DNA from 2 places in the Caproicibacter fermentans genome. Region 1 is predicted to be linked to the other one. Evidence: riboswitches for the same ligand, from Rfam matches in the RefSeq annotation. Region 1 holds a riboswitch; the other holds the start of a gene.
What was found. Region 1 has a riboswitch for tetrahydrofolate ahead of HCR03_RS05030 (folate family ECF transporter S component). Riboswitches for the same ligand answer to the same signal wherever they lie in the genome.
Positions count from the first base shown of each region.

Region 1 (7,734 bases):
GCGCTCCAAGGGCAAGCTCAATGAGTCGGATGTGAAAGAGGCCATGCGGGAGGTCCGTCTTGCTCTTCTGGAGGCGGACGTCAACTACAAGGTTGCAAAGGACTTTGTCGCAAAGGTGAGCGAGCGCGCCGTAGGAAACGAGGTCATGGAGAGCCTGACTCCGGCGCAGATGGTCATTAAGATTGTCAACGAAGAGCTAACGGCTTTGATGGGCGGAGGGGAAACCCGGCTGAACAGCCCGTCGTCCCCCCCGGCGGTCGTGCTTTTCTGCGGGCTGCAGGGTTCCGGTAAGACGACCCACGCCGCGAAGCTGGCGCTGATGCTGAAAAATCAGGGCCATCGTCCGCTTCTGGTCGCGTGCGACGTTTACCGCCCTGCCGCGATTCAGCAGCTGCAGGTTCTGGGAAGCCAGGCGGGCGTGCCCGTGTTCGAACAGGGGGCCGGCGACCCGGTGAAAATCAGCCGGGAGGCCGTGAAGCACGCAAAGGACTACGGCAACGACTTTGTTCTGATCGACACCGCCGGACGTCTGCAGATTGACGAGGCTCTGATGGACGAGCTTCGCCGAATCAAGGAAGCGGTTCCTCCCACCGATATCCTGTTGGTTGTGGATGCCATGACCGGTCAGGAAGCGGTCAACGTGGCGAAATCGTTCCATGAGCTTCTCGATATCACGGGCGTGGTCCTGACCAAGCTGGACGGAGACGCGAGGGGCGGCGCAGCGCTGTCGGTGCGCGCCGTGACCGGCAGGCCGATCAAATTCGCCGGCATCGGTGAAAAGCTCTCGGACCTTGAGGTGTTCCATCCGGACCGCATGGCGTCCCGCATTCTGGGAATGGGCGACGTGCTTACTCTCATTGAGGACGCCCAGAAGAATCTGGACCAGAAGGCCGCCCAAAAAGCCGCGGAAAAGATGATGCAGAACCGGATGGATCTGAATGACCTGCTCGACCAGATTCGCCAGATGAAGAAGATGGGGCCGATTCAGGATGTTCTGAACAAAATGCCGGGAATGGGCCAGCAGCTCAAGGATGTGCAGATCGACGACCGGCAGATTGACCGGACGGAGGCGATCCTTCTTTCCATGACGCCGCAGGAACGCGAGAAGCCGGAGCTGATGAACCCGTCGCGCAAAAGGCGGATCGCCGCGGGGAGCGGCATGAAGGTGGAAGACGTCAACCGGCTTTTAAAGCAGTTCGAGCAGACCCGCAAGCTGATGAAGCAGTTTAAGAAAAAAGGCATGCGCCGGCGCTTTGCCGGGATGGGACTGCCGTTTTAATTTGAATTCACCCGGCTTTCGGGCCGGTGAAGATAGATGCAAGGTTCGTGGAGGTGAAACAAATGTCAGTAAAAATCAGACTTCGCAGAATGGGCGCCAAGAAGGCTCCGTTCTACCGCATTGTTGTGGCGGATTCCCGTTTTCCGCGCGACGGACGTTTTATCGAGGAGATCGGATATTACAATCCGCTCGAGGAGCCGTCCGTTGTAAAGGTTGACGCTGAAAAAGCCAAGGCCTGGATCGCTAACGGTGCTCAGCCCACCGATACCGTTAAGGTTCTGTTCAAAAAGCACGGTGTGCTTTAAGAAACAGGGAGGTGCCTTGTCATGAGGGAACTGCTGTTATCCATTGCTCAGGGCCTTGTCGAGGCCCCGGAACTCGTCCGCGTGGACGCTGACGAACCGTCTGAGGACGGAACGGTCGTATATCATCTTCATGTCGCAGAAAACGACATGGGCCGGGTGATTGGCAGGCAGGGCCGGATTGCAAAGGCGATCCGCGTCGTGATGAGGGCTGCCGCGACCCGGGACGGCAGCAAGGTCGCCGTGGAGATCGACTGATTCGGTTCTTCGGGTTTCCGTTCCTTCAGGCCCGGACGTTTTGCGCGGGCCTGATAAGATTTAGAATGCAGAGTAGAATTTTGCGCGTTAAGTGCCGCCTGGACAGGGAGTTGCCGGACGGACGAAAAGGAAACTTGCGGTGCAGAGTTCGCATCCCGCTGCTACATAGTTTGGGGGAAACCTCCTTTATGTAGCATGAATACAAAAGGAGGTCTTTTCTATGAAAATTTTTTTTAACTCCGTCAAACTATCCAACGGACGCAGCGGTGTCATGTCCCTTGCCGCATGCGGCATGCTGCTTGCTCTCGATGTCATCCTCGGGATGTTCACTCTCAACCTGTCTCCGATTCTGAAGATCGGGTTCTCATTTCTTTCGGTCGCGGCCGCCGGCATGCTGTTCGGCCCGGTGGCCGGCGGAACGGTCGGCGCTCTTGGCGATATCATTTCTTATTTTATCAATCCGACGGGCCCCTATTTTCCCGGCTTTACGCTGAACGCTTTTTTGTCGGGAGCCGTCTACGGCTGGTTCCTTTACAAAAAGCCGGTTACTCTGCTCAGGTCTGTTCTTGCCAAAACCGTCGTAACGGTGCTCGTCAGCCTTTGCCTGAATCCCCTGTGGCTTTCCGTTCTCTACTCAAAAGCATTTTTTGCCGTCCTCTCGGCACGTATCGTCACCAATCTGATTCTGCTGCCGATCGACTTTTTGCTGCTGTTCGGACTTCTGAAAGTCATGGAAAAGGAACCGTTGTTTCATATGAAAAAATGAATCTTTATTTTTTGGAGGAGTTATGCAGAAGAAATATCTGGAAGCTGGAAAAATTGTGGGTACGCACGGCATTAAGGGTGAACTCCGTGTTCAGCCATGGTGCGACTCCGCCGAATTTCTGACGCGCTTTTCCACTCTTTATCTGGAAGCAGGGAATGTTCCCGTGCACGTGCTTTCCTCCCGCGTGCATAAGGAGCTCCTGCTGATGGTGCTGGAGGGAGTGGACTCGGTCGAAAAAGCGGACACATACCGCAACAAAGTCCTGTATCTTGACAGAAGCGACGTCACGCTTCCGGACGGCCGCTATTTTATGCAGGATCTGGTCGGACTGGATGTTTACGACGCGGATACGTTTCTGTATTACGGGACTTTGACCCGAGTGCTTCGCACCGGTGCCAACGACGTTTATCAGATCACTGCGCAGGACCATAAAAATTACCTGATTCCGGCGGTTCCGGAGTTCATTCTGGGGATCGACCTGGAGAAGGGGAAAATGATGATCCGCCCGATCAGGGGGATTTTTGACGATGAGGATTGACCTGCTGACGCTTTTCCCGGAAATGTGCGAAACCGTCATGGCGGAGAGCATCATCGGCCGGGCCCGCAAAAAGGGCGCGGTGCAGGTCTGCTGCCATCAGATCAGGAATTATGCGCTGGACAAGCACAGCACGGTCGACGATTCCCCGTTCGGCGGGGGAATGGGAATGCTTTTAAAAGCGGAGCCGATCGCGCTGTGCATGGACGACCTGATTGCGCATCTGGGAAAGAAGCCGCACACCGTTTATCTTTCACCGCAGGGGAAACCCCTGACGCAGCGGCGGGTAGCGGAGCTTTCGGAGCTGGACGGGCTGGTGCTTCTCTGCGGGCATTACGAAGGCGTGGACGAGCGCGTTCTGGAAGCTTATGCGGATGAGGAGATTTCAGCGGGGGATTACGTCGTAACGGGCGGGGAACTGCCCGCGCTGATTTTGGCGGACGCCGTCTGCCGCATGATTCCCGGTGTTTTGTCTGACGCGGAATGCTTTCAGGAAGAAAGCCATTTTCACTCCCTGCTGGAGTATCCCCAGTATACCCGTCCGGCAAACTGGCGCGGGCGGCAGGTGCCGGAGGTTTTGCTCAGCGGGAACCACGGCCTTGTGCGCCGCTGGCGCAGGGAGCAGTCGCTGGGGCGGACGGCGAAAAAGCGCCCGGAGCTTCTCGCGGACGCGGACCTGACGGATGAGGATCGAAGGTTTTTGTGCTCCCTTTCGGATCATACCGAAAAAGAAACATCTTAAATCTTTTGCATAGAATAGGAAAAGCGTGTTCACACGGCCGTCCGCCCGTTAACGAAGCTCCGTTTCCGAAAGATCGGTTCGTTTGATAAAAATTCTGTTTTAAATTCGCATTTTCAGCTTTTGTGAGCATGCTCGGGCGGGATAATCGGCAGACAGAACAAAAACTTTCAACAATTACGTCATAATGCACAAATGAGCCTTTGCGTGGGACTCGCCGTTGGGCAATCAATCCAAAGTTTTTGATTAACGTTGACGGCCCGTCCAAACGTGCTATAATATATATGGTGACGAATAATATCGTGTTCTGTTTTTCGGAATGCCTTCGGATACGATTTTGTGTAGGAGTGGATTTAGAATGTATGTAAAAGAAGTTCTGGTTCAGAATCAGGTGGGTCTGCATGCCCGTCCGGCAACTTTTTTTATTCAAAAGGCGAATGAATATAAATCTTCCATCTGGGTGGAAAAAGAGGAAAGACGCGTCAACGCGAAAAGCCTTTTGGGGGTTCTTTCCCTTGGAATCGTCGGCGGGACGAATATCAAAATTATCGCGGACGGGTCCGATGAGCAAGAGGCTGTGGACGGCTTGGTTCAGCTGGTGCAGTCCGGTTTCTCCGAATAAACAGTTGAAACATATGGCACCGCTTGATTGCGGTGCTTTTTCTTTTTTGTATCGTGACGAGCGGGAAAGGAGGAGCAGTGGTGTTGACCGAGCAGGAGAAGCACAAAAAGGAGCTCAGGGCCCGGGCCATGCGCCTGCCTTTGAGCCCGGGCGTATATCTGATGCACGACAAAACCGGGAAGATTATTTATGTTGGAAAGGCCAAAGCGCTGAAAAACCGGGTCAGCCAATATTTCGGCTCCGAAAAAAACCATGACGACAAGGTGCGCCGCATGGTTGCGAGCGTGGATACGTTCGAGTACATTTTGACAGACAGCGAATTCGAGGCGCTTGTCTTGGAATGCAGTCTGATTAAACAATACTCTCCCAAATACAATATTTTGCTGAAGGACGACAAGGGGTACCACTACATTCGGGTCAGCTCCGGCCCGTGGCCGAAAATTTCGGAAGCGAAACAGGTCGCCGACGACGGGGCGGAATATATCGGGCCGTATGTAAGCTCCTGGTCCGTCAAACAATCGGTGGACGAGGCGCTGAAGATTTTTCGTCTGCCTTCCTGTACCAGAAAATTCCCCCAGGATATCGGCAAGGGCCGCCCGTGCCTGAATTTTTACATTAAACAGTGCTGTGCCCCATGCAGGGGAAAAATCAGCGAGTCCGAATACCGCGAGTACGTTTCGGAAGCCCTGGAGTTTCTACGCGGCGGCAGCGCCAAAAGCGTTCGCGCCCTGACGGAGAGAATGGACGAGGCTGCGGAAAACCTGGAGTATGAGCGCGCCGCGCGGCTGCGCGACAGAATCGCGGCGATTCGCAAGATGAGCGACCGGCAGAAGGTGGTAGCGTCCCGCGTAAAGGAGCAGGATGTGATCGCGCTGACGCAGGGGACTGAAAAAAGCTGCTTCGAAGTGTTCCGTTTTCAGAATGGAAGGCTGTGTGACAGGGAAACCTTTCTGATGGGGGAAACCGGAAAAGCGAAAGAGGCGCGAAGCGAATTTCTCGAACGGTATTACTCCATGCGCGACAGAATCCCTCCGCGTGTCTCGCTGGACGGACCGGCGGAAAACGCGGAGCTGCTGTCCCAATGGCTGACGGAAAAAGCGGGCAGAAAAGTTACGATCACGGTTCCGCAGAAGGGGGAACAGGCGCAGTTGGTTGAAATGTGCCGCAGCAACGCGGCGGAGCAGCTTGCCCAAAAGACGGGGCGCACCGGGCGGGAAGCTTCGGCGCTGGACGAACTCGCGCGCCTGCTCGGCCTGCCGGAACCGCCGGCCTATATTGAATCTTATGATATTTCAAATCTTGCCGGCGGGGAAAACGTGGCGGGCATGGTTGTGTTTGAAAACGGAAGGCCGCTTCGGTCCGCCTACCGCAAGTTTAAAATCCGGACGGTTGTCGGGCAGGACGATTACGCCTCCATGAGGGAGGTACTGTCCCGCAGGCTGGAAGAATACGAAAAAAACAGGGAATCCGGCGAGGGATTCGGCCGTTTGCCCGATCTGATCCTGCTGGACGGCGGAAAGGGACAGATTTCCGCCGTGAGGCCGGTTTTGGAGGAGGCGGGGCTTCCGATTCCTCTCTTTGGCATGGTCAAGGACGACAGGCACCGTACCCGCGCGATCGCGAAGGACGGCGGAGAAATCGCAATCAGCTCCAATCGGAGCGCGTTCACGCTGGTTTCTTCCATTCAGGAGGAAGTTCACCGGTTCGCCGTTGGGTATCATCGGCAGGTGAGAAAGAAAAATTCCATTTCCTCTTCGCTGACCGCCGTGGAAGGAATCGGACCCGCGCGCGCGAAAGCGCTGCTCAAACATTTCAGAACGGTTGCCGCCGTGCGGAACGCGACGACGGAGGAACTTTCCGCGGCGCCGGGAATGACAAAACCGGCGGCCCGGAAAGTCTATTCCGCGTTTCATCCGGAGGAACCCGCCCGGACCGATTGACAGAACCGCCGGTTCATGGGATAATAAAAACCAAGTCGGATTAAGGTGGAGAAACTATGAGAGTCATTACCGGTTCCGCCCGGGGAAAGCGGCTGTCCGTTTGCGCGGGCGACGCCGTTCGGCCAACTCCGGATCGGGTCAAGGAAGCATTGTTCAGTATTATTCAGTTTCAGGTGGAAGGCAGGCGCGTGCTTGACCTGTTTGCGGGTTCCGGGCAGTTGGGCATCGAGGCCCTGAGCCGTGGCGCGCGGGAAGCCGTTTTTGTCGACGCGGCCCAACAGCCTGCAGCCGTTGTTGCACAGAATCTGGAGAGCACGGGACTTTCGGACCGGGCAAAGGTGAAACGTATGGATTTCGCCTCTTACCTTGCGGGGGACTGCGGCGCTTTCGACCTTGCTTTTCTGGATCCGCCCTACCGCACGGGACTTTTGCAACGCGCAATCCCTCTTGTTGCCGGGCGGATGAATCCCGGCGGTACGATTATCTGCGAAAACCCGACGGACGAAGCACTTCCGGAATCGGCCGGGGATTTTATCCGCGGCCGTTCTTACAGATATGGAAAAATTGCGCTGACCCTATATAAACACAAGGACGTGACATAAGCCGTGAAAACAGCGATTTGTCCTGGCAGTTTTGATCCTGTTACGCTTGGGCACATGGATATTATCAATCGCGCAAGAAAACTTTTTGACCATACGATTGTTGCCGTTCTGGTCAACCCGGAAAAGCACACAGCTTTTACGGTGGAGGAACGAATCAATATGTTGGAGCGCTGTACCCGGGCTATGGACGACGTGGAAGTCGTCGGGTTCGACGGACTGATTGCGGATTATGCGAGAATCCGGGATGCCGCAGCGATTGTGAAGGGGCTTCGCGCGATGTCTGATTTTGAATACGAATTTCAGATGGCTCTTTTCAATAAAAAGCTGAATCCCGAACTGGAAACAGTCTATCTCAATACAACGGCGGAAAACATGTTTTTAAGCTCCAGCGGAATAAAACAGGTCGCCTGCTTCGGCGGCGATATTTCCAATTTTGTACCGGAATGTATTTTGCAGGATATCGAACAGCGTTTGTGCGCAGGAGGGAAACGGAAATGAGCGTAGACGACTTAATTGACGAACTCTATGATATGGTCGACAAAGCCTGGAGCCTGCCGCTGAGCCGGGGCCGCGCGGTTCTTGACGGCGAAGAGGTCAAGCAGGTGCTGGATGAAATTCGGGAAAACATGCCGAAAGAGATCCGGCAGGCCAAGGCGATCGTGGCGGACCGGACCCAGATTCTTGACGGTGC
Region 1 is NZ_CP060286.1:1,012,386-1,020,119, reverse strand. Features, by position in the region: gene ffh (signal recognition particle protein) at 1-1,279, shown strand, start outside; gene rpsP (30S ribosomal protein S16) at 1,342-1,584, shown strand; gene HCR03_RS05035 (KH domain-containing protein) at 1,606-1,839, shown strand; THF riboswitch at 1,906-2,002, shown strand; gene HCR03_RS05030 (folate family ECF transporter S component) at 2,060-2,605, shown strand; gene rimM (ribosome maturation factor RimM) at 2,628-3,143, shown strand; gene trmD (tRNA (guanosine(37)-N1)-methyltransferase TrmD) at 3,133-3,882, shown strand; gene HCR03_RS05015 (HPr family phosphocarrier protein) at 4,238-4,501, shown strand; gene uvrC (excinuclease ABC subunit UvrC) at 4,582-6,441, shown strand; gene rsmD (16S rRNA (guanine(966)-N(2))-methyltransferase RsmD) at 6,498-7,043, shown strand; gene coaD (pantetheine-phosphate adenylyltransferase) at 7,047-7,541, shown strand; gene HCR03_RS04995 (ATPase) at 7,538-7,734, shown strand, end outside.

Region 2 (7,734 bases), 1.2 Mb from region 1:
TACGGGCGCGGAATCCGTCCGGGGAACCTCGGCATCCGAGGCACCCTGTCCGATGTTGGAGCGACAGCGACCGATTATTTCGGGGAGCATCCGCCCGAAAACGGTTCCAGTTTTTTACCAAAACTCTTGGATTAATTTCAGGAGGCAAATGTAATGATTTCTACGACCGTGTGAATATTTTCATTTAAAATTGTGAGTGTTCCATATTCATTCATCCCAATCTTTTCCATCCGATCATTTCAAAATACTCCTTACTTCTCCGATATAAAAAAGCGATCCAAAGGCACATATTGCACCGCCTTTTGGCGTCTCGACGAGGCTTTTTTTCACCGCGGTTCCAACTGTGTCGCAGATTTGAATATTTTTGCAATATTCCTTCGCTGCTTTCGCCAGATCGGCAGCGGAGAGCGCCCTGCCACTGTTTGGAGTAACCGTGAACAGCTTTGCGCAGCCCGGCAGAATCTCTGCAAGCATGGACTGGTAATCCTTGTCGCCCAGCACTCCCATAATAAACGTCAGCGCTTGGCCCGGGAATAGGGAATCCAGGCTTTTCTTCAAGGCTGCCACACCTCCCGCGTTATGCGCACCGTCTATCAAAAAAAACGGATTCTTACTTAGTACCTCGAGCCGTCCGGGCCATCTCGCCTTTAAAAGTCCGTTTCGAATCGCTTTTTCCGTGATATTATACCCCTTGTTTTTTAGCACCTCTGCCACGTGAACCGCTACGGCAGCGTTTTTAACCTGATGTTCTCCCAGCAGGGATATTTTAAGAGCCGTATACTGTTTATAGCTGAAAGTTTGTCCTTCCATATTTTGCTCTATGATTTTTATCCCTGAAAAATCTGTCCTATGAAGCTTAGCACCTTTTTCTCTACAGGCTTTTTCTATGATCGCTGTGACGGAAGGAGGATTCGAATATGCCACAATATCCCCGCCGCGTTTGATAATGCCCGCCTTTTCTGCGGCAATCTCCTGTATTGTGTTCCCGAGTATGTTCATGTGGTCATAGCTGACCGCTGTTATTACGCCCAGGTCCGGCGTGTCGATCACATTGGTCGAATCAAGCCTTCCACCAAGCCCCACCTCAAGGACAACAACATTACAGCCCTGTTCGTAAAAATATTGAAATGCCATTGCGGTAAGAATTTCGAATTCCGTGGGATGACACCCGCCGTGTTCCAGCATGATTTTAATCTTGCTTTGAATCAATTCGGTCAATCCTGCAAACCGGGATTGTTCTATCTCAGCGTTGTTTACTTTGATCCGCTCTGTCACCCTTTGAATATGCGGAGAAGTAAAGATACCGGTCTTATAGCCGGATTCCATCAGGATACTGCTGATAAACGCTGCCGTCGAGCCTTTTCCGTTTGTACCGGCTATATGGATATACCGAAGCTTCTTTTGCGGGTTATCCATGCGCTCCAGCAATTCCGATATCGTATGGAGCCCGGGTTTCATTCCGAATTTTTGTGTATTACAGATAAATTCTAAAGCTTCCTCGTAGGTCATAGCCTATTACCACCCTGCTTTTTATATTTCATAAACACATAGTTTAAGCCTGATTGTGTTTTTTCTGCGCTGCGGGAAACCATTTTCCATTCATTCAATTGATCCAGATTCGTAAAATACGTATCGGCGTCATAGGAATGAAATATTTTTGTGACATAAGCCGTATCGCAATAGGGCAGCAGGAGCTGGTAGATACTTCCTCCTCCGATAACATACATATTTCTGCCGCCGTAATTTTTAAGTTCTTCCATCAGCTCTTTCAGGGAATGAACCGCTATCGCGTTCTCCACCTGAAAGTTTTTGTTTTTTGTCAGCACAATATTGGTTCTGCTCTTCAAAGGCATTCCTCCCGGTAAACTGTCCAGTGTCTTTCTTCCCATGACGACTACCTTTCCTATAGTCTTTTCGCGGAAAAAGGCCTGATCCTCCGGGATCTTGATGAGCAGTTCATTTTTTTTCCCGATTGCCCAATTTTGGTCAGCTGCTACGATCAGATGCATCTGTTTTAATGAGACAGGCCCGGATTGTACTGTCAGTAAAAATTCATGATACAGTTCCCGAATGCTCTTGCTGCATACGGGATGTATCCTTTCCGGAGCTATTTCATTCAAAGGCTTCAGCACAAATTCCCGTTCCAGCATTCTCGGATGCGGAATGGTTAACGACGCATCGTTCAAAACCAGATTCCCAAATAGCAGGATATCCAAATCGATGGTGCGCGGTCCCCAATGAACGATTCGTTCCCTTTTTAATGTTTTCTCTATGCCGCAGCAGATGCCTAACAGCTCATACGCGGTAAGTGACGTTTCGATCTCCGCGACCGCATTCAGGAAATCCGGCTGTTCCGTATAGCCCACGGGAGCAGTATTGAAATATGCGGAGACCTTGATAACTCTGACTCCGGAGGTATTTTCGAGCATCTCGACCGCCCGGTTGAGATGCGCCTCTCTGTCGCCAAGGTTTGAACCCAACCCGATATACGCGGTAACGAGACTACCACTCATCTTTGTCACCCCGTTTCCGTTCCAACTCAACCGCCGCATATTTTAGATGATGTCCCATTGGGGCCCATGGCTTTTTCAGCGTGATGCTTATTTCCGCAATGTCCGAATATTTTCGAAACAGATGCTGGATGATGTTCATGGCTGCGGCCTCAATCAGATTGCATTTACCAGACTGCATTACGGTTTGTACATCATTGCACAGGTCGGCGTAGTTGAGCGTGTCGTTCACGTCGTCGCTTGCCGCCGCTCTTTCCAGATTCGACCCGATCCGAAGGGAGACGAAAAACATCTGTCCGATTGTTCTTTCTTCCTGTGCAACCCCGTGATAAGCGTACACCTGCAAATCCTCGATGATGATCCTGTCCATTCGCAATCACCTCACCATACTGTCCGTCATTGCCGCGACCCTTACGTTTTGCAGCACATCATGTACTCTAACGATATCTGCCCCTTTCAGTATGCCGACTGACGTAACGGCCAATGTACCTTCCAACCTGTCATTTACCTCCAACCCAAGGGTTTTGCCGATGAAGCTTTTCCTTGACGCGGCAAGAAGGATGGGGTATCCCAGTTCTTTCAGCAGATTAAGATTCCGCATGACCGTTAAATTCTGCTCCCATGTCTTTCCGAATCCGATTCCCGGGTCCAGAATGATATTTTCATCCTTTACTCCTGCCTTGACGGCAAGCTCAATGCTTTCCCCCAATTCGGACAGAATGTCTTCCATCAGGTTGTCGTAGCCCGTGTTGGTTCTGTTATGCATGATACAGACCGGTACTTTACATGAAGCCGCAACATCGGCCATCTCTGGATCTTTTTTGAGGCCCCATATGTCATTAATCATATGAGCGCCGGCTTCAACCGCAAGTGCTGCTGTCTTGGCCTTATAGGTATCGACGGAGATCGGCAGAGCGCTCTCTTTGGAAAGCCTCTTGATGACGGGAATGACTCTACGAATCTCTTCCTCGGCCGACACCGGAACGGTGACCCCCGGCCTTGTGGATTCTCCCCCCACGTCAATGATATCTGCGCCTTCTTCCTCCATTTGCGCGGCATGCTTCAAGGCGGAGTCCATATCAAAATAATTTCCGCCGTCCGAAAACGAATCCGGCGTTACGTTCAATATGCCCATGATATAGGTCCGATTTCCCCATTTCCAAATCCTGTCTGCAATATTTAACTGATCTGTCATAATCAAGATTCTCCTTTTCAAAGCAGATTTCAATACGTTAACTCAGGATTTTTTCCGTCCGTAAACCGATTGCATACGTCTATGCTTTTGCAAAAAATGCAGGGTCTGCAAGCCTTATCGCTTTCATAGAGCACGGTACCCAAAAGAGATTTCCGGGTATCTTTTCTGCGATGAGTTTTTATGGCGTCCGTTATTTCTTCGGTGTCTTTACCGCTAACGCCGATATCCTCCAGAATTTCCTTTGCCAGAACAGCGCCTTCCAGTGCATGGTCCGATCCATCCCTGTATTGCTTCCATTTTGCGATATCATGAAGAAGCGCGGCCGCGTATATAATCTCTCTTGAAATTGGAAATTTCCTCTCCAGGCACATGATATAGGCCACTCTCGCCACGTCAAAAGAATGCTGCAAATCATGCCTGCAAAACAGTCTGTCTTTTTCCGCTTCGACATTCAGTTCCATATCCCTGATATACTGCGGATGTTTGAGAAGCTCATTTACCATCTTCATCAGAAACACTCCTTCCGTTAAAACCGGTAACGAATGTCTCATGTTTATTACAAAGTATCAGGAGTTTGTTCATCAGGTTTTGATCGCTGTTGAATCTTCCCCGCAAAGCCGTCGTCACGGTAAGCGCATTCGTATTTTTAATCCCTCTGGTCGCCATACAGGCATGCTGACCCTCGATGATGACGGCAACGTCCTCTGTCTGCGCGGCCTTCTGCATAATCTCCGCAATATCCGACCCGATCCGTTCCTGAAGCTGCAGCCTTTTGCTGACCATATCCGCGATTCTTACGATTTTGCTCAACCCCAGGACTTTACCGTTGGGTATGTATGCCACTGTCGCCATCATGTTGTACATCAGAGCAAGATGGTGTTCGCAGCAGCTGAAGATTTCAATATCCCTCACCACTACCAGGTCGTTGTTGTTTTCCGGCGTATACAGATCGTCTTCGAAGGTCTTGTGAAACATCCCGGCGATCTCATCATTTGTGTAGTTGATTCCCTCGAATCTTTCTTCGCACATCTTAGCCACACGGGCGGGAGTCTCCAGCAGTCCCTCGCGTTCCGGGTTCTCTCCCAAAGCCAATAAAAGCCCGCGTATGTGTTCTTCTATTTTCGTTTTATCTATTGACACTGTCATTTCCCTTTCTGCCAATCTGGCTGACAACCGACGGAGCAAAAGCCGGAGCCCCGTATTCCGATTCGTTTTCCGGTATGAAAATCCCCCCTTTATGTGGCAAAATTCCATGCCACATAAAGGGGGGATTACCCCAATATGCAGCAGCGGGATGCGAACCTTGTACCGTAAGCCTGTTAAAGCTTTTCGTCCCTCTGACAACTCCCCGTTCAGAAGGCACTGTAAATCAATGATTTACGCACAAAATTCTACTCTGCTCATGATTTTAAATTTGACAATCAGAACGAAATAAAAAAAGACCCACCAATCCAAGCATTACGCCCAGACGGTCGGCTTCCAAAACGCTGTACTCCCTGTGGTTAAATCCACTTCCGTCAGTCGTACAACACGTTTATGCTATCACTACTTCTCAAGATTGTCAACACCTCGGCCGGTTCGAATTGGCGATGTGCAGGGTGGCTGCACAAAATACAGGAAAAAACAGATGTAGATTGTTAACAATCCATGGCATGTGCCCGCTTTTTATTTCTAATTGACATTGATTTAGAAGCATGATAACATGAAACCAACTTCATATTTTGGGAAAGAGGGGGATTATGAAAACAAAAGTCAAAGAATTGCGAATGACGACCAAAATGACGCAACAGCAGTTGGCCGATTTGGTTCATGTTTCTTCACGGACAATCATTTCTATTGAAAAAGAACAGTACAGCCCTTCTCTTATGCTGGCTTATCGGATCGCGGAAGTGTTCGGAGTAACTGTTGAAGAACTGTGCTGCTTGAAAGAAAATAAAGAATTGGAGGATAAGCAATATGAAAATCTATGACAAAAAGAAATTTGGCTCCGGCTTAGTCTGTATGGCCTTAAGCTTGTTAAATCTGATCGCCAGCTTTTGGACTGGATTTGACGTGAGCGGTATCATTCTCATTTTGGCCCTCTTGCTTTTCGGGGTTGTATTGTTAGCACGCAGTCTTTCGTACAATTTGTCAAGAGAAGATCAGTTAGAAGGTTTGGATGAACGCAACCAACTTATTGAATTGAAAACAAAGAGTAAATCTTTTCGCTTGACACAGGGCATTTGTTTTGGATTAATGCTCGTATTCCTCGTCATGGGGAAAGTATCAGGAGAGAATTTGTTTATAAGTATGGGAGTTGGACTTGCATTTGCATATGCTGTTTCTATGTTTACGGAGATTTTTACATGCTTTTATTATGACAACCATATGTAGGAGGCCATATGAATAAGAGAAGTAAAATTGAACAACCGCTTCAAGATGAACAAGACGGGGAAACCGACATGTTTTACCATTAGATACAATAAAACGAGTAACTCAACATTTCACAACGTAAAGGCGGCATTCCACAACAATTCTATTGAAATTGGCTGTATGATTTGAAAAAATAATAAGATAGGCTACGTACAAAAATGTTGTTGGCACTTTCGGGACGGTCTCGAGCCGCTAAAACAACGTGTATGTGAACCGTTGTTTTAGCGGCTTATTTCTTCATCGCTCTGCCTCCTTTTTAAATATTAACTCATTACATGGAAAATCTGATGGGCAACACATCACCCGTCAGACCGTTACCCTGTGCAGTCTCTTGTAAACTGTACCTTGATAACGAATAACTAACAGTTTCATTTATGCCTATTTTATTTGAGGTAAGTTCAACAGCAAGACCACTTGATAAAGAAATCCGAAAACCATTAGCCTTGACTGGCTTGTACCTGAAAGCAGAGCACCGTTTGATACCCCTGCCCCGGCTCACTCTCAATGGTCATGGTGCCACAGTGTGCTTCCACAATCTGCCGAACCAATAGAAGCCCTAAGCCGTGGCGCAGGTTTAGCCGCTCGTCCGTGCTTTCCATGTAGTGGGTACTTTCTTTAAGCTCCCGCAGCTTTTCAGCTGAAAGCCCCACACCGTTGTCTGCAACCGTAAGAGTAATCACTGCTTCGGAGTAATCAAGAGTTAGCGAAATTTCACAGCCTTGCGGATTGTGACGGAAGCTGTTTTGCACCAAATTATTGATTGCACGCATAATTAAACGGGAATCACATTCCAGTATGACATTTTCAGCGGCAGGTTTAATCCCAACCTCCACCGGATAGGATTCAGAAAGCCCGCCATTCAGCAGTTCCACCGCATAGGATCGCAGAAGTTTAGATAAGCGCACCGGTTCCTTATGGAGTGGCTGCATTTCATATTCCAGATGTGACACCAAATTCAAATCCTGTACCAGTTCCTTTATTTTAATGCTTTGCTGTCTCACAATTTCAGCCTGATCCTTTACAGAGCTGTTTATGGTTTTATTATCTGCAATGCGTCCGGCGTATCCCAGAATCATGGACAGCGGCGTCCGTATATCATGGGAAACACCGCTGATCCAGTTCGCTCTTGCTTCGTTCTGTTTGCTCAAAATGCGAGATGCTTTATTGATACTTCCCGCAACCTCTGATAAATCACCGCCGATAGCCAGCGATACCGGCTTACCGTCGGAAAGCGTCTCAATCGCATCAATGATCGGTTCCGTACTTCGGATAATTTTCCGTCTGGAGAAGTAATAGGCTAAAAACAAAAATAAGAAGTCGGCGGTCAGCATTCCGGTCATATAGAGCGGAAGCGTTTGAATCGCATGGATCGAGAAATAGTTGCTGGTCAGCTTGGTATAGCTGTCTTTCGGATAGCCCAATACCAGCAGGCCATCTTCCGTGTTCCAGACAAAAACGGGATAATCCTTTAAATATCCTTTGGAAAAGAGGGCAACATCCTGAATAGTATAATCTCCGGGAATGTCTTTGGGTATATTAACGGCCCATATACGATTCCCGCCCTGGTTCAGGAACATGGCCCAAATATGAGCACTCTCCAGTTTTTGACGAGCATCG
Region 2 is NZ_CP060286.1:3,784,318-3,792,051, forward strand. Features, by position in the region: gene HCR03_RS18755 (phosphopentomutase) at 1-135, shown strand, start outside; gene HCR03_RS18760 (bifunctional folylpolyglutamate synthase/dihydrofolate synthase) at 235-1,509, opposite strand; gene folK (2-amino-4-hydroxy-6-hydroxymethyldihydropteridine diphosphokinase) at 1,506-2,513, opposite strand; gene folB (dihydroneopterin aldolase) at 2,503-2,880, opposite strand; gene folP (dihydropteroate synthase) at 2,887-3,705, opposite strand; gene HCR03_RS18785 (HD domain-containing protein) at 3,735-4,214, opposite strand; partial or broken gene folE (GTP cyclohydrolase I FolE) at 4,258-4,845, opposite strand; THF riboswitch at 4,991-5,106, opposite strand; ZMP/ZTP riboswitch at 5,161-5,240, opposite strand; gene HCR03_RS18795 (helix-turn-helix transcriptional regulator) at 5,445-5,675, shown strand; gene HCR03_RS18800 (hypothetical protein) at 5,662-6,078, shown strand; gene HCR03_RS18805 (sensor histidine kinase) at 6,555-7,734, opposite strand, start outside.
Region 2: linked by a shared signal. The riboswitch ahead of folE (GTP cyclohydrolase I FolE) and the one ahead of HCR03_RS05030 (folate family ECF transporter S component) in region 1 are both predicted to bind tetrahydrofolate.